One region of the Sphingomonas sp. P3_C5 genome, then DNA from elsewhere that is predicted to be linked to it. Evidence: predicted binding sites of a transcription regulator. Region 1 holds the regulator's gene; the other holds the start of a gene.
What was found. The regulator LexA, encoded in region 1, represses DNA repair genes until DNA is damaged. The targets are predictions, from matches to a motif close to GTTCCNCNCTTGTTCT.
Positions count from the first base shown of each region.

Region 2: the regulator LexA is predicted to act here: its motif matches at 5,441-5,456, upstream of uvrA (excinuclease ABC subunit UvrA).

Region 1 is NZ_JBFUHA010000002.1:11,109-23,028, forward strand. It holds gene AC1DVS_RS06170 (DUF2336 domain-containing protein) at 1-143, shown strand, start outside; gene AC1DVS_RS06175 (sensor histidine kinase) at 140-1,522, shown strand; gene AC1DVS_RS06180 (hypothetical protein) at 1,670-1,855, opposite strand; gene AC1DVS_RS06185 (citrate synthase) at 1,852-3,138, opposite strand; gene gltX (glutamate--tRNA ligase) at 3,160-4,605, opposite strand; gene AC1DVS_RS06195 (ComEC/Rec2 family competence protein) at 4,685-6,901, shown strand; gene AC1DVS_RS06200 (2OG-Fe(II) oxygenase) at 6,898-7,530, shown strand; gene lexA (transcriptional repressor LexA) at 7,524-8,204, opposite strand; gene AC1DVS_RS06210 (molybdopterin molybdotransferase MoeA) at 8,274-9,473, opposite strand; gene AC1DVS_RS06215 (2OG-Fe(II) oxygenase) at 9,526-10,206, opposite strand; gene AC1DVS_RS06220 (TolB family protein) at 10,384-11,920, shown strand, end outside; gene moaC (cyclic pyranopterin monophosphate synthase MoaC) at 11,897-11,920, opposite strand, start outside.
Region 2 is NZ_JBFUHA010000005.1:173,215-185,134, forward strand. It holds gene AC1DVS_RS14240 (tyrosinase family protein) at 1-1,617, opposite strand, end outside; gene AC1DVS_RS14245 (PQQ-binding-like beta-propeller repeat protein) at 1,889-3,424, opposite strand; gene AC1DVS_RS14250 (hypothetical protein) at 3,597-3,983, opposite strand; gene AC1DVS_RS14255 (hypothetical protein) at 3,983-4,993, opposite strand; gene AC1DVS_RS14260 (hypothetical protein) at 5,079-5,270, opposite strand; gene uvrA (excinuclease ABC subunit UvrA) at 5,467-8,553, shown strand; gene AC1DVS_RS14270 (hypothetical protein) at 8,942-9,598, shown strand; gene AC1DVS_RS14275 (hypothetical protein) at 9,756-11,018, shown strand; gene AC1DVS_RS14280 (AAA family ATPase) at 11,402-11,920, shown strand, end outside.

The sequences.
Region 1 (11,920 bases):
GCGACCTGGACAGTTTTGCCGACGAGCTTGACGATATCGCGGCGACGCCGGGCGAGAGGGCTCGTGCCGCGCTCGCGCCCTTGTTGTTGCAGCCGGATTATCGCATCGCGCTGCTGGCGCTGAGCAGGGGAGGCCACGCATGAACGTGACTGAACCGATGCTGCCGCCGGTGCGCGGGCTGATCGACCGCGACGGCCGTCTCATCAAGGCGGACAAGAAGCTCCACGAACTCAATGCCCGCGCGGGCGGTGGCATTGGCCAGCCGATCGCGATCCCGCAGATCGCGACTCTGTCGCGGCTTGCGCAGCGGCTCGGCATTCTCGTCTCGCGCGGCGTGGTTGCGGCGGATGGCGATGACGATGTCGAGCTCTGGGTCCGCGCCGAACCCGGCACCGAGGGCGTAAGGCTGACGGTCACCGGCTGGCGCACCCGTGCCGCCTGGTATCCGGAGGCGGCGCAGGGCGAGCGCGACGGCGATTTCCTGCGCAACGCCGGCGACTGGTCGTGGGAAACCGATTCGGCGCTCCGCATCACGTTCCTGTCGATCAACGCCGGGGCGAGTTTCGGCTTCGATTCGGGCGCAATGCTCGGACAGCCGCTGACCAAATTATTCGCGCTCGGAGAGGATCGCGAGGGCGCGTTCCCGATCCTTGGCGGACTCGCGATGCACCAGCGCTTCGAAGACCAGCGCGCGACGATCCGCGCGAGCGGGCGGCAGGTGCGCCTGTCCGCCGCGCCGCGAACTGACCCGAGCGGCGTGTTCGCCGGCTTTGTCGGTTCGGCGCACATGGTCGAGGATGAAACGCCGGCGCCAGTCGCCACCCCGCCCGAGGCGCCGCGCGAGAGTGTTTCCGAGGCGTTTGCCGTCCGGCTCGACCGCGCGCTGCGGACGCCGCTTGGGCGGATCATCGCCAATGCCGACAGCATCAATGCCCAGTCCGAAGGGCCGCTGCGCCAGGATTATGCCGATTACGCGGCTGATATCGCGAGCGCCGGGCGGCATCTGATGGGGCTGGTCGACGATCTCGTCGATCTCCAGGCGATCGAACGGCCCGATTTCGTGGTGGCGAAGGAACCGGTCGATCTTGCCGATGTCGCGCGGCGTGCGGCCGGGCTGCTCGCGGTCCGCGCATCCGAGGCGCAGGTCTGGATCGACAAGCCGGCGCCGCAGGACATATTGCCCGCGACGGGCGAGTTTCGCCGGGCATTGCAGGTGCTGGTCAACCTGATCGGCAATGCAGTGCGCTATTCGCCCGCTGAAGGCATGGTGTGGATCCGCGCCGAGCGCGAGAATGGCTTTGCCGCGATCATCGTCGCCGATCAGGGCAAGGGCATCGCCGCCGGCGACCAGGAACGGATCTTCGAGAAGTTCGAGCGAGTCGATCCCCGCGAGCCGGGTGGCAGCGGGCTTGGCCTGTACATCGCGCGGCGGCTGGCGCGGGCGATGGGCGGCGATGTGACGGTGGACAGCGCGCCGGGCCAGGGCGCGCGGTTCGTGTTTACGTTGCCCTATGGGGAATAGATTCCCCTTTCCGACTAACTACCTCGTCACCCCGGACATGTTCCGGGGTCCACCGTGCCGAAAACCAAACGGCGATGAGTTTGCGGAACAGTGGATGCCGGAACAAGTCCGGCATGACGGCTGGGGTCAGTCGATCGCGTCTCTGTGCTACCGCCGTCCGATCCTGATCAGCACGATCCCGATCACCGCGAGCAAGGCGCCCCATAACGACCAGATACGCTGGTCGAGCATGAAGCTCGATGCCGGCCAGTGGATATAGCCCGTGCCCTGGCCGATCCAGAGCAACCCCATCAATACGGCGAGCACACCGATGATGGTGGTCACGGCTTTCACGCGCGCTTGTCCACAGGAACATAGTCGCGCTGGACCGGGCCGGTGTAGAGCTGGCGCGGCCGGCCGATCTTCTGCGCCGGATCCGAGATCATCTCGTTCCACTGCGCGACCCAACCGACGGTGCGGGCGAGCGCGAACAGCGCGGTGAACATCGTGGTCGGGAAGCCGATCGCCGAGAGGATCACGCCCGAATAGAAATCGACGTTCGGGAACAGCTTCTTCTCGATGAAATACGGATCGCTGAGCGCCAGTTCCTCGAGCCGCAGCGCGACGTCGAACACGGGATCGCTGACGCCGAGCGCGCCGAGCACCTCACGCACCGTCTCCTGCATCACGGTCGCACGCGGATCGTAATTCTTGTAGACCCGGTGGCCGAAGCCCATCAGCCGGAACGGGTCGTTCTTGTCCTTGGCGCGGGCGATATAGTGCGGGATGCGATCGACGGTGCCGATCTCGCGCAGCATGTTGAGCGCGGCCTCATTGGCGCCGCCATGCGCCGGGCCCCACAGACAGGCGATGCCGGCCGCGATGCACGCAAAGGGGTTGGCACCCGACGAGCCGGCGAGCCGGACGGTCGAGGTCGAGGCGTTCTGCTCATGATCGGCATGGAGGATGAAGATGCGGTCGAGCGCCTTCTCCACGATCGGGTTGACCACATAGGGCTCGGCCGGAACGCCGAACGTCATGCGCAGGAAGTTGCCGGTGTAGGACAGGCTGTTGTCGGGATAGAGGAAGGGCTGACCGACGGAGTATTTATATGCCATCGCAGCGATGGTCGGCATCTTCGCGATCAGCCGGTGGCTGGCGACCATGCGCTGGTGCGGATCGGTAATGTCCGCTGAATCATGATAGAAGGCCGAGAGCGCGCCGACGATGCCGCACATGATCGCCATCGGATGCGCATCGCGCCGGAAGCCGCGATAGAAGGTCGCGAGCTGCTCGTGCAGCATGGTGTGGCGGGTGATGGTGTAGCTGAAATGATCGAGCTCGGCCTTGCCCGGCAGTTCGCCGTTCAGCAGGAGGTACGAGACCTCCATGAAGCTTGATTCCCGAGCGAGCTGGCCGATCGGATAGCCGCGGTGGAGCAGCACGCCCTCATCGCCGTCGATATAAGTGAGCGCTGACTCGCAGCTCGCCGTCGAGGTGAAGCCGGGATCATAGGTGAACATGCCGGTATCGGCGTAGAGCTTGCGGATATCGATGACTTCCGGGCCGACGCTGCCGGCAAGAACCGCATAATCATGATTCCCGATATTGATCCGGGGGGGCGCGGCGTCGCTCATCAAATGTCCTTTCTCGAACCCTCAACCAGTCATCCGGTCGGCGATGCGTCCCAGGCTTTCCTCGCGCCCGAGCAGCTCGAGCACATCGAAAATCCCGGGTGAGGTCTTGCGCCCGGTCAGCGCTGCCCGCAACGGCTGCGCGACCTGGCCAAGCTTCACTCCCGCATCGTCCGCCACCCGGCGAACCGCGTCTTCGAGCGCCTCTGCATCCCAGTTGCCGACCGCGTCAAGGGCAGCGTGCAGGCGCCCCAGCAGCACGGGTGCATCACCCGAGAGCAAAGATGCTGCATCGCCGTCCATTTCCAGTGGGCGAGTGCGAAACAAAAAGGCCGCGCCGGACACAAGCTCGTTGAGATTCGCAGCGCGAGGCTTCAACGATTCCATGCTGCGCTGAAGCATTTCGCGCTGCTGTGCCGTGAGTTCGAACCCGAGTCGCGGGGTCACCAGCTCAGCCAGGCGATCATTGTCCGCGCTGCGGATATAATGACCGTTCAGGTTCTCGAGCTTCTTCAAATCGAACCGACTTGGTGATTTCCCGACATCGCCGAGATCGAACCACTCAGTCGCCTGCTCGCGGCTGATGATCTCGTCATCGCCGTGCCCCCAGCCGAGCCGGAGCAGATAATTGCTCAATGCTTCCGGCAGGATACCGAGTTCGTCGCGGTAATATTCGACGCCGACCGCGCCGTGCCGCTTCGACATCTTGCCGCCGTCGCTGCCATGGATCATCGGGATGTGCGCATAGGTCGGTTCGGGCCATCCCATCGCCGTGATGATCGGCAGCTGCCGGAAGGCATTGTTGAGATGGTCGTCGCCGCGGATGACGTGAGTCACGCCCATGTCGTGATCGTCAACCACGACCGCGAGCATATAGGTCGGCGTGCCGTCAGAGCGCAGCAGGACGAGATCGTCGAGCTCGGCATTCTGGACGGTAATGCTGCCCTGGACCTTGTCGTCGATCGTGGTGGCGCCTTCTTTCGGCGCCTTGAGACGCACGACGAAGGGCGCGCCTTCGGGCGCATCGGCGGGGTCGCGATCGCGCCAGCGGCCATCATAGCGCATCGGCTTGCCGGCAGCCTTCTGGCTTTCGCGCAAAGCGGTGAGCTCATCGGGGGTGGCGTAGCATTTATACGCGTTCCCCTGTTCAACCATCTGATACGCGATATCCGCATGACGCCTGGCGCGCACGAACTGGAAGACGGCATCGCCGTCCCAATCCAGGCCCAGCCATTGCATCGAACTCAGGATCGCGTCGATCGCCGGCTGGGTCGAGCGGGCGCGATCGGTATCCTCGATGCGCAGCAGGAACTTGCCGCCGTGATGGCGCGCGAACAGCCAGTTGAACAGCGCCGTGCGCGCGCCGCCGATGTGCAGATAGCCCGTGGGCGACGGCGCGAAACGCGTCACCACCGCCGGGTTGGCGGGCGTGCCGGTATCGGCCGCCGCAGTATCAGACCTTGCGCCCAAACGCGCTTGCTCCCAGACTTGAAAATCAATGGCCAGTATAGCCGCCGAGGCCCCTAGCACGCGACCTACGCTGCTCCAAATGGCGGCTGGCGGGTGGATTCACAATGGCAAGACGGCTCTCGAGCGGTGGCTCGAGGCCGAGCGCGACCAGCTTCCCCTGTGGATACCGGTGATGTTGGGCGCCGGCATCATCGCCTGGTTCCTGACGCCCGATCCGACCTGGTGGAAAGCGACGTTGCTGGTGCTTGCCGGTGTTGCGCTGCTCGCATTCGCGATCGGCCGGGGTGGCCGGGCCGGGCGTGTCGTCGCGGTGGCGGCGTTGCTGGCGGCGGCGGGGCTGGCGCTGATCTGGTGGCGGGCGGAGAATGCCAGCGCGGCGATCCTGAAGCGGCCTGCGATCGTGACATTCGAGGCGCGGGTCGAGCGAATCGACCCGTTGCCGGCGCGTGATCTCGTGCGGTTGAGGCTGACGCCAGTGCGGGTGATCGCGACGCCGGACCCGCCGAGCCAGGCGCGGCGTGGCGGTGGGCGCCGTGATAATCGCGGATTCGCGCGGAAGCCGCAGGAGACCGTCACGCTGCCGCCGCATATCCGCGTGAACCTCGCCGTGGGGGACGTGCCCAAGGGCCTGTCGCGGGGTGCAACGATCCAGCTCGGCGCGCGCCTGATGCCGCCACCCGAGCCGGCGGTGCCGGGCGCTTATGATTATGGCCGGGTGGCGTGGTTCGACGGGATTGGCGCGACCGGACGTGGTTTCGGCCCGGTAACGATCACAGCACCCGGCATATCGAGCGGGAGCGGGCTGCGAGAAAGGCTGTCGCAGCATATCCAGGCAAGTGCGCCCGGCGGCGCGGGCGCGATTGCCGCCGCGCTGGCGACCGGCGATCAGGGCGCGATCCCGCAGGCCGACAATGATGCGATGCGGCGCTCGGGCCTGGCGCATCTGCTGTCGGTGAGTGGGCTGCATATCACCGCCGTGGTCGGTGCGGTGATGTTCCTGGTGTTGCGCCTGCTTGCGCTCAGCCCCTGGCTGGCGCTGCGGTTCAGGCTGCCGTTGATCGCGGCGGGCGCGGGGGCGCTGGCGGCGATCGGCTATACGCTGCTGACCGGCGCCGAGGTGCCGACCATCCGGTCTTGCGTGGCGGCGCTGCTGGTGCTGGTGGCGCTGGCAATGGGGCGCGAAGCCCTGACGCTGCGGTTGGTCGCGACCGGGGCGTTTATCGTCCTGCTGCTCTATCCAGAGTCCCTGGCGGGGCCGAGCTTCCAGCTGTCTTTCGCTGCGGTGGCTGCGATCATAGCTCTGCACGAGCATCCGCGGATCAAAGCGTGGTTTGCGCCGCGCGAGGAACGGCGGCTGCGCAAGATCGGGCGCGATCTGACCTCGCTGCTGCTGACCGGCATCGTCGTCGAACTGGCGCTGATCCCAATCTCCCTGTTCCATTTCCACAAGGCGGGCGTTTATGGGTCGGTCGCCAATATCATAGCGATCCCGCTGACGACCTTCGTGACGATGCCGCTCGAGGCGCTTGCCTTGCTGTTCGACCTGATAGGCCTGGGCGCGCCCTTCTGGTGGCTGACCGCGCGGTCGCTCGATCTGTTGCTGTGGATCGCACACACCACCGCCAGCATACCCGGCTCGGTTGCAGCGCTGCCGGCGATGCCTGGGGCAGCCTACGGCCTGATGGTGATCGGCGGCCTGTGGATCGCCTTATGGCGTACGAAGTGGCGCCGGCTGGGCGCAGTGCCGCTTGCGATGGGCGCGATATGGGCGCTGCTTACGCCCGCACCCGATCTGCTGGTGACCGGCGATGGCAGGCATCTCGCGATCCGGACGCCGAGCGGCGGGCTGGCGCTGCTCCGCGACCGGATCGGTGACTATACGGCTGACATGCTGGCGGAGAATAGCGGTGTCGATGACGACCCCTTGCTGCTTTCCGATCAGCCCTATGCGCGGTGCAGCCGGGATCTGTGCCTCATACAACGGCAGGCGGGCGGGCGAGACTGGCGCATCCTTGCGACGCGCAGCGCCTATCTGGTGCCGGTGGCCGAACTGATCGCTGCATGCGGCACGGCTGATATCGTTGTCAGCGAACGCCGCTTGCCTATGACCTGCCGCCCGCGCTGGCTGAAGCTCGACCGCCCGACCCTGGCGCAGACGGGTGGCGTTGCCGTGTCCCTGTCGAACGGGCGCGTGGTGACGGTCAGGCAGGCGGGCGATGCGCACCCCTGGCTGATGCCTACTCCGCCGATAGCCCCGTTGCGCACGTATCGCCGACACGCGATAAACGGGCCGTGAACGCCCTTTCGAGCCTCGACCAGCCTTCTCCACACATGCAATGGCGGGACTTCCTGCCAGTCGAGGAGCATCAGGCGATCCTGGACTGGGCGCTGGCCAATCAGGCCAGCTTCGCGCCATCACGTGTCGGGCGCGGCGAGCTCAGGGCGGACTTCCGGAGCTCGGCCACGGCAATGGCGCCCCATTATCCCTGGAAGGATAGGTTCCGGCACCGAGTGCGCGACGCGGTGCCCGAACTGGCGCGGGGGCTTGGTTTAGCGGCGTTCGAGGTGGCGCACATCCAGCTTTCGCTGATCGCCTATAATGATGGCGACTTCTACCGCGAGCATACCGACACTGAATCCCGTCGCAATCGCGCGGATATCGAGCCTGCCGGTGACCGTGTGCTGAGTGCGGTCTATTATTTCCACCGCGAGCCCAAAGCCTATTCGGGTGGCGCACTGCGGCTCCACCCGTTCAATCCCGCGAGCGACCGCTTCGAGGATGTTCAGCCCGAGCAGAACAGCCTGACCGCATTCGCGTCCTTCGCGCGCCACGAAGTACGTCCGGTCATCTGCCCGTCACGCAACTTCGAGGATTCGCGCTTCGCGATCAATTGCTGGGTGCGGCGGGCGCGGGCGGCTCAATAGCGCCGAAGCAACCCCGCCAGCTTGCCCTGCACGCGCACCTGATCCGGCGCATAACGCTGCGGATCATAAGCGCGGTTGGCGGGATCGAGCCGGATCATCGCACCTTCGCGGCGGAAATATTTGAGCGTCGCCTCACTGTCCTCGATCAGCGCCACGACGATCTCGCCGTCGCGGGCGACATCGGTGCGGCGGATCAGCGCATAATCGCCATCGAGGATGCCGGCTTCGACCATCGAATCCCCGGATACTTCGAGCGCATAATGTTCGCCGCCGCCGAGCAGCGCCGCAGGTACCGCGAGCATCGAGTGGCCTTCGAACGCCTCGATCGGCACACCGGCCGCGATCCGGCCGTGCAGCGGGATTTCGATCACGTCATTGGCGGGCTCCGGAAGCTTGCGGACATTGCCGGGAGTGGGGCTGGCCGGCGTCGCGGCAGCCGCCTTGCGCGCGGTCTCCGGCCGTTCCGGCATGCGCAGCACTTCAAGCGCGCGGGCGCGGTTCGGCAGGCGGCGGATAAACTTGCGCTCCTCGAGCGCGCTGATCAGGCGGTGGACGCCCGACTTCGATTTGAGATCGAGGGCTTCCTTCATCTCCTCGAACGAGGGCGACACGCCGGTTTCGGCGAGGCGATCATTGATGAAGCAGATCAGCTCGTGCTGCTTGCGCGTTAGCATCCCATTTCTCCGTCGGAACAGACTGGGAACGTTTACGCAATGTTCCAACCGCCTGTCAAGCGCCCCCTGTCAGACGATGCTGAGGATTTCCACCGAGTCGCCCGGTACGGCCGCTGGCGCATGGGGTCTGCGCACGATCAGGCTGTCGGCGCGGGCCAGGGTGCGGAGCATCGAACTGTCTTGCAACCCCAGGGAAAAGACGCGGCCGTCCCGCGTTTCGGCGCGAAGATAGTCTTCGCGGTGGTCGTTCGCCGGCAGGTCTTCGCCGAGGATCGCGGCAATGGTGCGAGGCAGCGGATCGGCTGCGCCGGACATCGCCGCGATCAGCGGGCGGACGAACAGGAATGCGGTGACGAAGGCAGAGACCGGATTGCCGGGCAGGCCGAGCACGACCGCCTTGCCGAGCCGGCCGGCCATCATCGGCTTGCCGGGGCGGAGTGCAATCCGCCAGAAATCGAGGCTGCCGCCTGCTGCCTCGAGCCCGGGACGGACAAGATCGTGATCGCCGACCGATGCGCCGCCGGTGGTGACGAGGATATCCGCATCGACCCGGGCAAAGGCGTCCGCGATGACGTCCAGCTGGTCGGGCAGGATGCCGAGATTGAGGATGTCGACGGGCAGATCGGTCAGCATCGCGGCGAGCATGGCGCCGTTGGATTCCGGGAGTACGGAGTCGCTGAGTGCGGTGCCGGGGGCGACGAGCTCGTCGCCAGTCGCGACGATGGCGACGCGCAGGCGGCGATGAACCGGGAGTGCGCCGTGTCCGCCGGTTGCCGCCACGGCGATCCGCGCGGGCGTGAGCCGATCGCCCTTTGCGATGAGCAGGTCGCCAGTCGAGAAGTCGAGGCCCTTGCGGCGGATGTTCCGGCCGAGGTTCTTCGGCCCTTCGCCGGCGAGCGTTATCTGGTCGCCGTCGCGCGCTGCCTCTTCCTGGACGAGCACGGTATCGGCGCCGGCGGGCATCGCCGCACCGGTGAAGATGCGCACGGTTTCGCCGGTGCCGACGGTGCCAGGGAACGCGCGCCCGGCGGCGCTCTCACCGATCAGGGTGAGCGGGCCGGGCAGATCAGCGAAGCGGATGGCATATCCATCCATCGCCGAGAGATCGGCGGCGGGCTGGGTGCGGAGCGCGCGGATGTCGTCGGCCGCCCAGCGGCCGGCGGCGTCGCGAATGGGGATCGTCTCGGTGTCGATCGGCGGTGCGAGCGCGAACAGGCGTGTCCGGGCTTCGGTGACGGCGAGGAGAGGCGAGGAGGTTTTCGGAGGCATTGCGACGCCCTAGCGCCTCGGATTGCGGGAGACCATCGCGGCGAGATGCACGTCAGGGCCGCCCGGTGCCGTCCAGGAACCAGCCGGTATAGGTCCTCCTGGGACCGCCGGCGGTGACCGGCCATACGCGGTGTTCGAGCTGATCGGAGACTTCGAAGATCAGCGCCGAACCAAGCTCGGTGTGCCGATGCCGGGCCAGCAACTCTCCGCTTTGCTTGGCGCGCAGTTCGAACAGGCCGCCGTCATAGGAATGCTCGCTGAGGTTGATCGTGATCGCCAGACGCCGCGACGGGTCCTCAGGCAGATCGTCGTGCCAGTTCAGCGAAGGGGGATCTTGAGGCTGGATCTGCATCACGCGGCCGAAGGTGCCGTGCAGGGGGCAGCAGCCGGTCACCTGATTGAGCCACTCGAACAGGTTTTGCCGTTTCAGCGCGAGCGTGAGTGCGCCGCCGGCAATACCGGGCACCTCCCGCTCGCGTTGCGCGACGTCGGTTTCAGTATCCCTGACGAAGCTCGCCTTGCCGCAGAGGCGCAGCAGAGTCTGCAGAAACGCAGGCTCGAGGAGGCCCGACAACGCAACCGCGCGGTGTCGCGTAAAGCTCTCCAGGGCTTCCGACGGATCGCCCGCGATGTCGGTGTGCTGCGCGCCGACCACTACCGGCGACTGGATCGAAGCCAGGCGCGGGGGCTGGCGGATGCCATCGTCGACAATCGGCTGGGAAAGGAGTGGCATCGTTATAATCCCGTCTTCCCGGTTCCTATCTCTTATCGTGGGGCGGCGCCACAAGAGTTGGTCCGGCTTTCCTTCTCGTATCGGCGGCCTTGCCGCTCGCCTTGCGTGGGCGTTAGCGGTACCATTCACGCAAAGGAACCGGACGGCGCCGCCGATCCGCGACACGCTGGAGGGGTTATGAAAGCGAACCGCATCATTGCCATAAGCACGCTGCTGGGACTGGCGCTGGGTGGCGCCGCGGACGCGCGAAAGGCGGGTCCGAAGCTCGGCGTTTTCGAGCAGCAAGCCGATATCGGCGCGACTGCGCTGCCGGGCGCGGTATCGTTCGATCCGGCGACCAAGACCTATCGCGTGACGGGCGGCGGCGCCAATATCTGGGCGGAGAAAGATGCGTTCCACTTCGTCTGGACACGGCGTTCGGGTGATCTCCATGTCGCTGCCGATATCGATTGGATCGGCCGTGGTGGCGATCCGCACCGCAAGGCGGGGATGATGATCCGCCAGAATTTGACCCCGGGATCCCCCTTTGCCGATGTGATGATCCACGGCAATGGCGCAGCCGCGCTGCAGTATCGCGAAGTTCAGGATGGGCCGACGCGGGAGATTTCGTCGAACATCAAGGCGCCGCACGGCATCAGACTCGAGCGTGAGGGCGAGTATGTCTATTTCTCGGTGACGGGCGCGGACGGCAAGCTGCACCATGCGGGCGGCAATTTCCGGATCGCGTTGCCGGGCCCGTCCTATGTCGGCCTTGCTGTCTCGGCGCACGACAACAAGGTGAAGGAGACGGCTGTTTTCAGCAACGTGGCACTGTCAGTGCCGGTGCTCGCTGTCGTGCCCGACACGGGCTATCCGGCGAAGGTCGAGAGCACGCTCGAGGTGATGCCGGTCGGCGTCGACGATGTGTACAGGCGCGTGGTGCGGCATTTCGACGGGAAGATCGAGGCGCCGAACTGGACGCGGGACGGCAGTTCGCTGGTCTACAACAGCGGCGGGCTGATCTACCGGATCCCGGTGGGTGGCGGTGAGCCGGCCGTCATCGACACCGGGCCCAATCGCAAGAACAACAACGATCATGGGATCTCGCCCGACGGATCGCAGCTGATCATCTCCGACCAGTCAGAGGCGGACAATCTCTCGCGCATCTACCTGCTGCCGCTCGCCGGCTCGAGCGCGCCTCGGCTGATGATCAGCCATGCTGATGCGCGCTCCTACTGGCATGGCTGGTCGCCGGACGGGAAGACGATCGCCTATGTGTTCGTGCGCTCCGAGACCAACGACTATGATGTCTATGCCCAGGATCTGGCGGGCGGGCCGGAGCGGCCGCTGATCAAGGGGCCTGGGGTCGATGACGGGCCTGAATATACGCCCGATGGGCGCTTCCTCTATTTCAACTCGACCCGGACCGGGGCGATGCAGATCTGGCGGGCGCATGCTGACGGCAGCGACCCGGAGCAGGTGACGAGGGACGCGAACTACCGCGACTGGTTCCCGCATATCTCACCTGACGAGAAGTGGATTGCGTACGTGTCGTTCGGGCTCGATGTCGATTTGGGCGACCATCCGCCGAACCGCGACGTGATGCTGAAGATCATGCCGGCCGACGGCAGCGCGCCGCCGCGGGTGCTGACGCGGCTGTTCGGCGGGCAGGGGACGATGAACGTCCCGTCCTGGTCGCCGGACAGCAAGTTCATCGCGTTTGTGAGCTATCGGC
Region 2 (11,920 bases), on a different contig from region 1:
GGCGCGCGGGCTGATTCGCTCCGCCGCCTTGAGCGCGGTAACGCCGGTGACTCCGGTCGTCGGTACGAGCACCAGCGAAGCGTCACCGCTGACCCCGAGCGAGGCAAGCGCGTCTGTCGCATCGAAGGTGCGCGATGCCGTGTCAGCCATATCTTCCATGCCCTTCATGTCGTCATGGTGCGGTGCTGTGTCGTTGAAGAAGTTGATCACGCCAACCAGCGCCCGCTTGCCGTCGGCGCCCTGAACATAGACCTCGTAGAGCACGCCCGGCGGCTCGTCATAGCTCAACCCGTCGATTACCAGCATCGAGCGCAGCGCCCGGCCCTTCGGCACCGGCGCCGTCAGCATCTGTTTGCGCGTAGTCGGCGCAAGCTTGAGCGGCACCGTCGTGGTCCCGCGTTGCAACTTGATCGGGCCAGTCAGCGGATACACGTGAAACGGCCTTTCCAGCTGCGCATAGATTGGCGGGAATTTGATGATCAGCGGACAGCCGCCGCCCGAGGCATAACGATAATGGAGTTGGGCCAGCGTCACCATGTCGCCGACCTTGCTCGAGACGAGTGTACCGCTGCCATTGATGAAGCTGAAATGCGCCGCGAGCTGCGCCGCATTGTTCGGCAGCCGCGCCGCCGGGTTCACCCGCAGCCAGCATTCATAGAGACGGTCGATATTGGCGTGGTGGCTGTAGAAGATTGGATCGTTCCCGGCCGAGGGCACATAGCCCATATAGCCGCTCGGGCAGCTCGCCACGCCCGTCGCGCAGTGCACCGATCCATGCGGCGTCTGCTCGAGCGCTGTGTTGAACGGCGAATAGGTCGTGCTCGGCATCGCGCCCGCGGTCGAGGTCACCGCTGAGGTCAGCGCCGCCGTGCCGGCATTGAGCTGGGCCTGGCGATTGGCGATATAAAGCGGGTTGGGTTTGGTCACCCCGCCATCCACATAGGTCGGCGCGCGATAGGCGGGCGGGAGATGGCCGTCGGTCTCATAGTCCCAGAAGGGCAGGCGAAGGTTCGGATCGCCCGAGGCCTGTTGCAGCACCTGCTCGAAATAGAAGAGGTACATGCGGTGCCAGGTCAGGAACTGGATGGTGCCGTGCTGGCACGTGCACCATGTCGCGATCTCGTCGGGCGTGGCCTTGGATTGCAGCGATAGCCCGCTCATGCCGGGATAGCTGAGCCCCGAATCCTTCGAGCAGCCGGCACCGATATAAGCATGCATGTTCGCCCAGTAACGCAGGCTGCGCTTGAAATTGGCGCTGCCATGCGGCGCCGAATTCCACGCGATCATCTGCGCGATGCCCCGGCGCAGGCTGGCGAGCTCGGTCGCGCTGAGCAAGGTGATCGACTTGCGGGTGATGTTGAGCGGCGGCGGCGGGGGAGGCGGCATCGCGGCAACGGTCGTCCCCAACGCATCGGCGGCAACGGCCTGCAGCCGCGCGGCCGCGAATGCCCACATCCACTGCTCGCGCTGCGCTTCGTTCGCTCGCAGCAACGGGCTTGCTGGGAGCCGCGCAGCCACCGGGCCGGTACCGGGCGCCCCGGCTTGGGCAGCGGTGGGCACCGCGAGTGCCGCCGCGCCGAAAAATAGGATGGAGCACATGCTTGCCTGGATTTTCATGACGGATACCCCTCAACCGGACGCGCATGTCGCCGACATGCAAATAGCGGATCAGTCGACCTCGGCGCCAACCCTCCGACTCGCGGCGATTCCACTTCGCCGTCGCGGTGATCATGGTACAATTTAGTAGCGAGCTGGTCTTGGAGAGATAACGCCGGTCTGGTGGGAAAACCATATTGCGACTTCGCACGCATTGCCGGTGTCAACGCTCAATCCGTCGAGGGACTTTGGATTGGCTCCGTCTTGACGGGACGAATCAGACGCGCGGCCCTCACTTCACGCTATAGGCCACCAGCGCAGCGTGCCCGTTCAGCGTGGTCGTGACCAGCAACAGACTGTCGCGCGAAATCGCGATTGAACCTGGGGTCGCCGCCGACCACACCACTGGGTGCGCTGGATCGGTTGCCGAGACCGCATAAAGTTTCGACAGAGTGCTCACGAAAATCAGCGTATCCGTCGCGATGACATTGTCTGTAACTGAGGTCTGGTCGTCCGCCGGCGGCGACCAGGTCCACAGGATCGCTCCATCGGCCTCGTTCACCGCTTCGAGGTGCGCCGTGCCGTTTTGGGTGCCCGCCGCATAGATGACACCATTCGCGAAGGCCGGCGGAGCCTGATAGGTGCCTGAACCGAGTTGTGTCGCAACTCCCGCTGGCGTGAACTTCACCAGCGGAACCTGCCCGGCGGCGTCATTGGGCAGAATCACATTTCCGCCGGTGCCCAGCATCGGGGCACTGTAATAATAATGGTCGGAAGAGCCGCTATGACTGGCGAAGTCGTAATTGGGGTCCCGGATGGACATGGTGCGCTGGCCCGTGGCCCGATCGAAAAAATCGACATAGCCGCCGCTGTAATAATAGACATGGCCGTCATCGACCGCCGGGGTTTCGCCACCCCAGATCCACGCGCCCTGGCCGTAGGAAGTCCAGCGCCGCGTTCCTGCTGCGAGGTCGTAGGAGATGACCTCGTTCCCATTATATCCCGCTGCGACGTAAAGACTGTCGCCGAACGGCGTCGGCGCGAGGAGCGGCGAATATTGCGAATCGAACGTTATCGCCGGGGTGACGGGCGCGCCCGTGGCCACGTCGAAGGCGCTGATCGGATTGTCGTTGCCAGACACGGGGATGGAGGGAAAATAGACCGTGTCGCCTGAAACCGCCGGCTGCCCGACCCAGGGCGCCAGTCCAATCGGAGAAACCCAGATCGGCGCTCCCTGCATCGTCAGCGCAACGACGCTGGTGGGGCCTCTGTTATCCTCGCTCCCGACAAGGATCGTGCTCCCCTTCGTCGCAACCCGCGTGAATCTGTAGGTACTCGATGGCTGCCACACCCAACGCTTCTTGATGACGCCTGCATAGCTGGCATGGACATAGCCACTATGCCCGGCATCGCGCTGATACGTCACCCAGTCCTTCAGCGCGACGTTGATCGTGTAGGTGAAGACCTGCTCAGTACCCGGCCACGGACGCGTACAGGGGCTGTCGCGGCACATACGGAAGGTGATGGTGCCGGTCGTCACGCCGCCCGGCAAGGTCGCGACCGTCTTGAACGCGGCGTGATAAGTGTTCGGCGCCGCGGAGGATATCGGGCCGTCCTGGGTCAGCTTGGCCGAATCGAACTGCACATCGGGGAAGAGCGGCTTGTCATAGCCTGGCGTCACCGCGTCGAACTGGACCGCCGTATCAGTCGCACCCTCGGTGACGCTCGCAGTCTGTGTCGAAGGGAAAAGCGTCGGCGTTGTCTGGGCCATCACAGGCGCAGCACCTGCCGCGACCAGCGCCGCGATCATCCCGAAAACCACACGCATCATATATTCCCCTGAACCGCCACCGCGCTCGCCGCGTCGAAATAATGGGCGGCCAAGTCTTAAGATTCCCGCCAACCCATTGGGAAACTTGAAATGCACGACGTGCAGTCTTGCCATAAGCGCGAGCACCGCCGCTGGATGGCGGCCGCCTGGCGACGTTGCAGCAAGCGACTCATGCCGCGCCGCCGATGAAGGGCAGGGCGGCGAATTTGGTCACCACTCCCGTCACCTTGTCGACCACGCCGGCCACGTCAGCGATCGTGTGGGCGATTGCCTGGATCCGGTCGGCTTCCTTCTTCGCCGCCTTGGACAAGCTATTGATCTCGCTGATCAGCGGCCCGGAGGCGATGGCGTCGTCGATCTGGTTGATGCCAAGCACGGCGTGCCGACGCAATGCGTCGAGCAATTTGTTGTCGGTCGCGGTGGCACGCTGGAAATCGGAGTTCGGATCGTCCGAAAAGGGTGCCGATTGCAGGATCTGCATCGACATCGTCAGGTCCTGGACCAGCGTGTTGCGCGTCTGCGCCCAGGCGCCGAGTGTCTGGATTTTGACCGGCATCACTCGCCCTCCTTCTTCTTGAGTGCGTCGACCGCGGTGTTCGTTACGCTGGCCAGTTCGATCACCGCGCTGATCGCCGCTTCGAAATCGATCGTGTTGCCGGTCCGCGCCGCCTCGGCGAGTTTCGCATGGGCCTTGCCGATCGCCAGATAGCGCTGCTGCTCGCTGCTGCGTGCGTTGAAATCAGCGACCCTGGCGAACAACGCGTCCTGCGCCGCGCGCAGGTCCGACGGCGGGGCCGACGCCGCCGCAAGACGCGATGCCGCAGTCTGCGCGGCATTGGCCGCCTGTAACAGCCCGACCGAATCATAGAGGTTCAGCCGGTCATCAACGTCCGCCAGGATGTTGGTGGCTTCCTGCACCAGCGGGTCGCCGGCGATAACGATCTTCTTCAGTACGCGCCCCCGTTGTGCCGCCAGGATTAGCCCGCCGGCCTTGGCGACGACCGCGGCGACAGCGCCGATTTTCGCGCCCGAAGTGCCAGGCGGCGCGCCGGTCGCCTTGCGGATCGCTCCGTCGAGATTGCCAAGTGACGTGGCAAGCCCGGTCACCGAATCGGAAAACGCCGCCTGATCCTTGGTGGTGTCGGCCGCGAGCAGGATCAGGTTGTCGGAATAGTCGGACAGCGCCTGGTCGAGCGCCTTGATGTTCGAGTAGGTCGGTATCTTCTCGATCGGCTTGCCCGTTGCATCGACCAGGGTGCACGGCGCTGGCGGTGTTGTTGCTGTCGGATCGGGCGGCAGGAGCAACAGCGCGCACTGTGGCGAGAGGCGCAGATCGACATGGTTGTCCGCCAGGGCCTGATGGATCCGCTCGCTCTCGGCGGCAGCGAGGGCAGTCAGCCGCTGGTTCTGGATCGCGACTGATTCCTTGGTGAGCGTGCCGAACTGACCGATCGAGTCGCGATAGGTCGTGTTGATGCAGCCGCCCAGCAGCGCCGTGGCGGCGGCGACCGCCAATATCGTGCGCAGCCGATTGATCCGGCTTCTTCGCGCCAAGCCTCTGTTCATAAACCCGCCTCCCCGTCGTTCACACAGGCTGATCCAAAAACGCCCGATGTGAAAGTGGCTCGTCCGAATTGCCACCGGATTGGTGTTATCCTTGGCTGTCGCCGGGGGGTGGCACGAGGGAGGCATGGCTCTTGACGGGCTCCTTGTTCATTGAGGCCGGGCAGCCCTCCAGGGCGTTACCTGGAAGCCAGAACAGCATGATGCCCGCGCCGAACAGCGCGAGCCAGACTGTTGCCGCCGACAAAGCAGCGATCGGCTCCTTGAGCGCCTCGGCCACGTCCTTGATCGCGGTCGCGCTCCGTGCCAGGCGCGGTGTCGGCGGCGCACACCCTCGCATGTGACGGCCATCACGCCCCCCGCAACGATCGCGCGGCCTTGCCACCGCGCCCGCGCACCCCCACATCCGCGCTTCACGCGTTGACCTCCGGCGCGGCCTCCATTATCGCTAGAACAAATCTGGAACAGAGCGGTTTATGCTGACCCACATCTCCGTCCGCGGCGCGCGCGAGCACAATCTCAAGGATGTCTCGATCGACATCCCGCGCGACACGCTCACGGTCATCACCGGGCTGTCGGGGTCGGGCAAGTCGAGCCTCGCCTTCGATACCATCTATGCGGAAGGCCAGCGACGCTATGTCGAGAGCCTCTCGGCCTATGCGCGCCAGTTCCTCGAGCTGATGCAGAAGCCCGATGTCGATCATATCGAGGGCCTCAGCCCCGCCATCTCGATCGAGCAGAAGACGACCAGCCGCAACCCGCGCTCCACGGTCGCGACCGTCACCGAGATCTATGATTATATGCGCCTGTTATGGGCGCGCGTCGGCATTCCCTATTCGCCCGAGACCGGCCTGCCGATCGCCGCGCAGACGGTCAGCCAGATGGTCGACCGCGTCATGGCGCTGCCCGAGGGCACGCGGCTTTATCTGCTCGCCCCCGTCGTACGCGGCCGCAAGGGCGAGTATCGCAAGGAGATGCTCGAGTGGCAGAAAGCGGGCTTCACCCGCGTCCGCATCGATGGCGAGTTGTACGAGATCGATGAGGCGCCGGCGCTCGACAAGAAGTTCAAGCATGACATCGAGGTGGTGGTCGACCGGATGGTGGTCGGGCCCGATATGGCAACACGCCTTGCCGACAGCTTCGAGACCGCGCTGAAGCTGGCCGAAGGGCTGGCTTATGTGGACCTGGTCGATACGACGGTGGCTCAGCTAAGCCCCTCCCCTTCAGGAGCATCGCTGCAGTCCTTTCCCCCGGAAAGGACAAAGGGCAGCGATGCTGGGTTGGGGTGGGGCAGTGCCTCAAACTCTGGCGCGAGTGAGTCCCCCTCCCCCAACCCCTCCCCTGAAGGGGAGGGGCTTAAGAACGCCGTCCGTGAAATGCCTCAAACCTTCGTCACCGAAGGAAAAATGAAAAACACTGGCATCCCGGCCAATCGCATCGTCTTCTCGGAAAAATTCGCCTGCCCCGTCTCCGGCTTTACCATTGCCGAGATCGAGCCGCGCCTCTTCTCCTTCAACGCTCCGCAAGGCGCTTGCCCGACATGCGACGGTCTCGGCGAGAAGCTCCTGTTCGACGAGGAGCTCGTCGTCCCCAACCATGCGCTCAGCATCAAGAAGGGCGCCGTCGTCCCCTGGGCGAAATCCAACCCGCCCAGCCCCTATTACATGCAGGTGCTCGGCAGCCTCGCGCGCGAATTCGACTTCAGCCTCGATACGCCCTGGGAGGATCTCCCGGCGGAGATCCGCGACATCATCCTCTACGGGACCAAGGGCAAGCCGGTCACGCTGACCTTCATCGACGGCCGCAAATCCTATGACGTGAAGAAGCCCTTCGAAGGCGTGATCGGCAACCTCAACCGCCGCATGCTCTCGACCGAGAGCGCCTGGATGCGCGAGGAACTCTCCAAATATCAGAGCAGCGCGCCCTGCGAGGTCTGCCACGGGGCACGCCTCAAGCCCGAGGCGCTCGCGGTCAAGATCGGCATGCGCGATATCTCCTCGGTCACCCGCCTCTCGGTGGTCGATGCGCTCGCCTGGTTCACGGGCGTTCCGGAAGTCCTTACCGGCCAGCAGCGCGAGATCGCTGAGCGCATCCTCAAGGAAATCCTCGAGCGGCTCGGCTTCCTCAACAATGTCGGTCTCGATTATCTCAATCTCGATCGCACCAGCGGCACGCTTTCGGGCGGCGAGAGCCAGCGCATCCGCCTCGCATCGCAGATCGGCTCGGGCCTGTCGGGCGTGCTCTACGTCCTCGATGAGCCCTCGATCGGCCTCCACCAGCGCGACAACGACATGCTGCTGAAGACGCTCAGAAGGCTCCGCGATCTCGGCAACACCGTCCTCGTCGTCGAGCATGACGAGGATGCGATCCGTACCGCCGACTATATCATCGATATGGGCCCCGGCGCCGGCGTCCATGGCGGCGCGGTCGTGGCACAGGGCACCCTCGACGAGGTGCTGGCGTCCAAGGGCAGCATCACCGCCGATTATCTCAACGGCACCCGCGAAGTCCCCCTCCCGGACAAGCGCCGCAAGGGTAATGGCAAGAAGCTGACGGTCCACAATGCCACCGCCAACAACCTGCGCGGCGTGACGGCAAGCATCCCGCTCGGCACCTTCACCTGCGTCACTGGCGTGTCCGGCTCGGGCAAGTCGAGCTTCACCATCGACACGCTCTACGCCGCCGCCGCGCGCTCCTTGAACGGCGCTCGCGTCCTCGCCGGCAAGCATGAAAAGGTCACCGGCCTCCAATATCTCGACAAGGTGATCGACATCGATCAGTCGCCGATCGGCCGCACCCCGCGCTCGAATCCGGCAACCTATACCGGCGCCTTCACCCAGATCCGCGACTGGTTCGCCGGCCTCCCCGAAAGCCAGGCGCGCGGTTACAAGCCGGGCCGCTTCAGCTTCAACGTCAAGGGTGGCCGCTGCGAGGCCTGCCAGGGCGATGGCCTGCTCAAGATCGAGATGCACTTCCTGCCCGACGTCTATGTCACGTGCGACGTCTGCCACGGCGCCCGCTACAATCGCGAGACGTTGGAGGTGAAATTCAAGGGCAAGTCGATCGCTGATGTGCTCGACATGAACGTCGAGGACGCAGTCGAGTTCTTCAAGGCCGTCCCGCCGATCCGCGACAAGATGGCAATGCTGGCCGAGGTCGGCCTGGGTTACGTCAAGGTCGGCCAGCAGGCCACGACGCTCTCTGGCGGCGAGGCGCAACGCGTGAAGCTCGCCAAGGAACTCTCTCGCCGCGCGACCGGCCAGACGCTCTATATCCTCGACGAGCCCACCACCGGGCTTCACTTCGAGGATGTGCGCAAACTGCTGGAAGTGCTCCACGCATTGGTCGATCACGGCAATACGGTGGTGGTGATCGAGCATAATCTCGACGTGATCAAGACCGCCGACTGGGTGCTCGACCTCGGCCCCGAGGGTGGCGTGAAGGGCGGGGAGATCGTGGCGGAAGGTACGCCGGAACAGGTTGCCAAGGCAAAGGGGTCATTCACCGGACATTATCTGAAGCCACTGCTCGAGCGCGGGCGGGAGAGCGTGGCGGCGGAATAGTCTCCGTCCGCTTCCCGCTTCTGTATCCAGGCGGATCAGTGCGCCTGCCGGAAAGGCCGAACCGCGTTCGGCACAGGGTTAAATCAAGCCGGGCAACGAGCGCGCTGGGCCATCGGGCCGCTCCCGATCGACCGGGCAAGATATCACGCCTTCGGTTGTAACTGCCCTGGTCACCGCCACTCCCCGTGACGCACTAGTGGAACAAAATATTCCGTCCAGTCAGCAGGTTCCTGCGGCACCCTCAGAAAGTAGCAGGTCTCGCCGCAAACAGCCGAATTAGGGATCTGTTCATGAATCGTTTCCAAAATTTTAGGTAGCTAAGACTATAATCAAAATCGAAAGCCGCCTTGTAGCAGAAGCACTACTCCGGATCGGGTGAATACTCAGAGTGACTGATCAAGCCGGTATCGACGCGCAAGTGGCTCCGCCCCGCAAGAATGTGCTGCTGTCCGCGACCATCGAATCCGGCGCGCTCAAGGTGCCGGTGCGGATTCGAAGCCTGTCGGAGAGCGCGGCGATGCTGGACGGCACTGTGCTGCCCGATCCCGGCACTGTGCTGACGTTGCGCCGGCTCCAGCTCGACGTCGCCGCCACGGTCATGTGGTGCGAGTCCGGGCGCTGCGATATCTCGTTTGCCGGCAAGGTGTCGGTGGAGGATTGGGTGGCGGGCAACTGCCTGCCGCAGCGCTTCGTGGTGCCCGGCCAGGCGCGGGTCGATGCGATCCAGTTCGCGCTGCGCCGTGGCGAGGCGCCACCCGAAGAAGCGCCGCCGCCAAGCATGCCGGTCGCGGTTGCCGATCTGGACCAGCGCATTGCCGAGGAGATCGAAGTCGTGCGACGGCTCCTGGAGACCGTCGGCGATGAACTCAGCGACGATATGGAGCTGCTCCAGCGCTACGGTGAGGCGCTGCAGCGCTTCGATTTCGGCTGCCAGGCCCTCAGCCATCTCGCCGCCGTCCTCAGTGCCACGGACCGGGCGGCGGCGGTCGCCGGCGTGACGATGGAGGAATTGCGCAACCGCCTTCTGCAGAAGCCGGCTTCGTGAAGGCTCCCCCGCCGCGTTGAGCTGCCTTGCGTGAACGCCGCGTAGCGCCGCCGTGAACCGGTTCGCGGGGCTCCTGACCAACGCGCCGCTCCCACCACCGCAACTGCTTGAACCTGCTCGAACTTCGGGTAACGTCAGCCCAAGGGGGGCCTGTCACATGAAATTCCTGCGCGTCGCCGCGTGTCTCATTCTCGCGCTGCCGGCTGCGTCGGCGGCGCCGGCCCAGACTCGTCCCGCCGCGGTGCCCGCGCTTTCGCGCACCGCCCAACTCGATCTCATGGCGGATTTCTTCGTTCCCCGAAGGGCGATTCTCGCGATGAGCCGCGAGATGTGCGACACGGCCTTCCGCACCGCGCTGGTCGGCGATCCGGAAATGGCGAACATCCAGAAAGTGCTTCCAGGCATCATTGATCGGATGGTCAAGGCAGCCGCATCGCATTGCGACATCGAGATGGCCGGGGTGCTCGACCGTCGTCAGGATCAGGTCCGCACCTATTGGGCCGCCCAGGTTTCGCCGGCCGATCTCGCCCGTCTCGCGCGCACCCTGGCCGTCTCCGTCGAAGAAGCTCGGGGCCTCAGGATCGAGGTCCGTCCCGGCGACACGATGAAAGACATTGTCGACCGCATTCCGCCGGAGCCCGCGGCGTGGAACCAGCGCTTGCGCGCCGGGCAGATGGCCCTGGCGCGGACGCCCGGCGGTGTCGCGCTCGTGAACAAGGTTGGCGCGTATCAGCGCTCGATGACACCGCTGCTCGAGCAGGATCATAAGGCGATCGTCGACATCGGCACCAACGCCTTCAAGCTGGCCCACCGCGAAGCCAATCTCTACGCGCAGGAAAGGGGCCTGTTGGAGCTCTATGCGGACGCGCCCATTCCGCCATTGGCGCCGCCCCCGCCCGGGTCCGCCGCCGCGCTTCCCGCGAAGCTGCAGGGTTCCTTCGTCTATGTCTATTCGTTCCTCGATGTGCGCGAGGACGAATATACGCCGAAGGTGCTCGGCCAGTTCGATGCCGATCTGACCGCACGGCTCGGCGCGCTGCACATCTCCAGCAAGATCCTCCGCTTCAACGAGAGCAGCCGCGGCAAGGAGGAAACCTACGCCCAGAAGACGGGCTATGGGGACAGCAGCAGGTCAGTCCCGGTCGGCGAAACCATCGCGCGCAATTTCGACGACGAACATGTATCCGGCGCGCGCTTCCGGCTGACCATCTTCCCGTCCAACTTCACCACCTCGGGCGTCTGGCGCTTTTATGACGTGCGGTTCCAGCTGATGGATACCATGCTCAACAAGCAGCTTTGGGAATATGTCTATAGCGGCAAGCATATGGTGATGCTCAAGGACAGCGAGAACGCCCAGGCGCGGTCGAAGAAGATACTGGATCATGCGTTTGCGGAGCTGAAGGCGAAGGGGTTTTTGTGATTAATAATAACCCCTCAATGCACCACATCTGCGAGCGACATGAGAAAAAGACTTGCCGTGCGTTCACCGAAATCGGAGACAACACGAATGAGCCCGGAAGGCTTATTGCGCGTAGCACGGTAACTGGTAACTGCGCACCGTAACTGCGTCGCCGGAGCGGTGGACATTTGATGGATGGCAGGAATACTGTTGCAATCGTGGACAAAATCGAGATCGGGGCGGCTGATTAGATTTTTGATCTTAAACGCTAACGCGGAGCTTAGCTGAAGGCGCACACGCCGGGGGTCAAGGCGAAAGACACTCTCGGCGCGCGGTATCTGGCTTGTGGTTGGAGTGCGGTGAACGCATCGCGGTGGAGCAAGGAAAAACGGGGGACGGCATTCATGTGGATTAAAAGCCTGTCTGTTGAAAGTTTCGCCTCGTTCGGAGACCGGACGGAACTCGAATTCGCGCCGGGCATCAACCTTATTATTGGAGCCAATAACTCTGGAAAAACGGCGATTTTGAAATCGATTACTACGCCAGTGGAGGTAAATCCACACAGAGGCTTGGACGGTTATCTGCGCGGAGATACGACTGAAACTGCGATCGGACTAGAGATTATAACTACCGGCGCTGAAATATCCGAGCTATTAGCCGAGACCTCGCAAAGAATGACTATACCGCTGGAAGGTCAGGAGCCGGAATCGAAGCAATCTGCAATTGATTTCTTTGATAATACGGAGCACATATCATTTAGTGTGACTCGCGGTAATCCGAGCCGCTTCTCTAATCCTGTCCCTTTTTCGTATTTAAACAAGGCTAATACGTACGCTTACCTAAGCATAGTTAACGCTGCTGTTACAGTGTCTGGCTACGTAGGTGATGAAAATAGTCTCGCCAAGTTATTCGATCACAATATT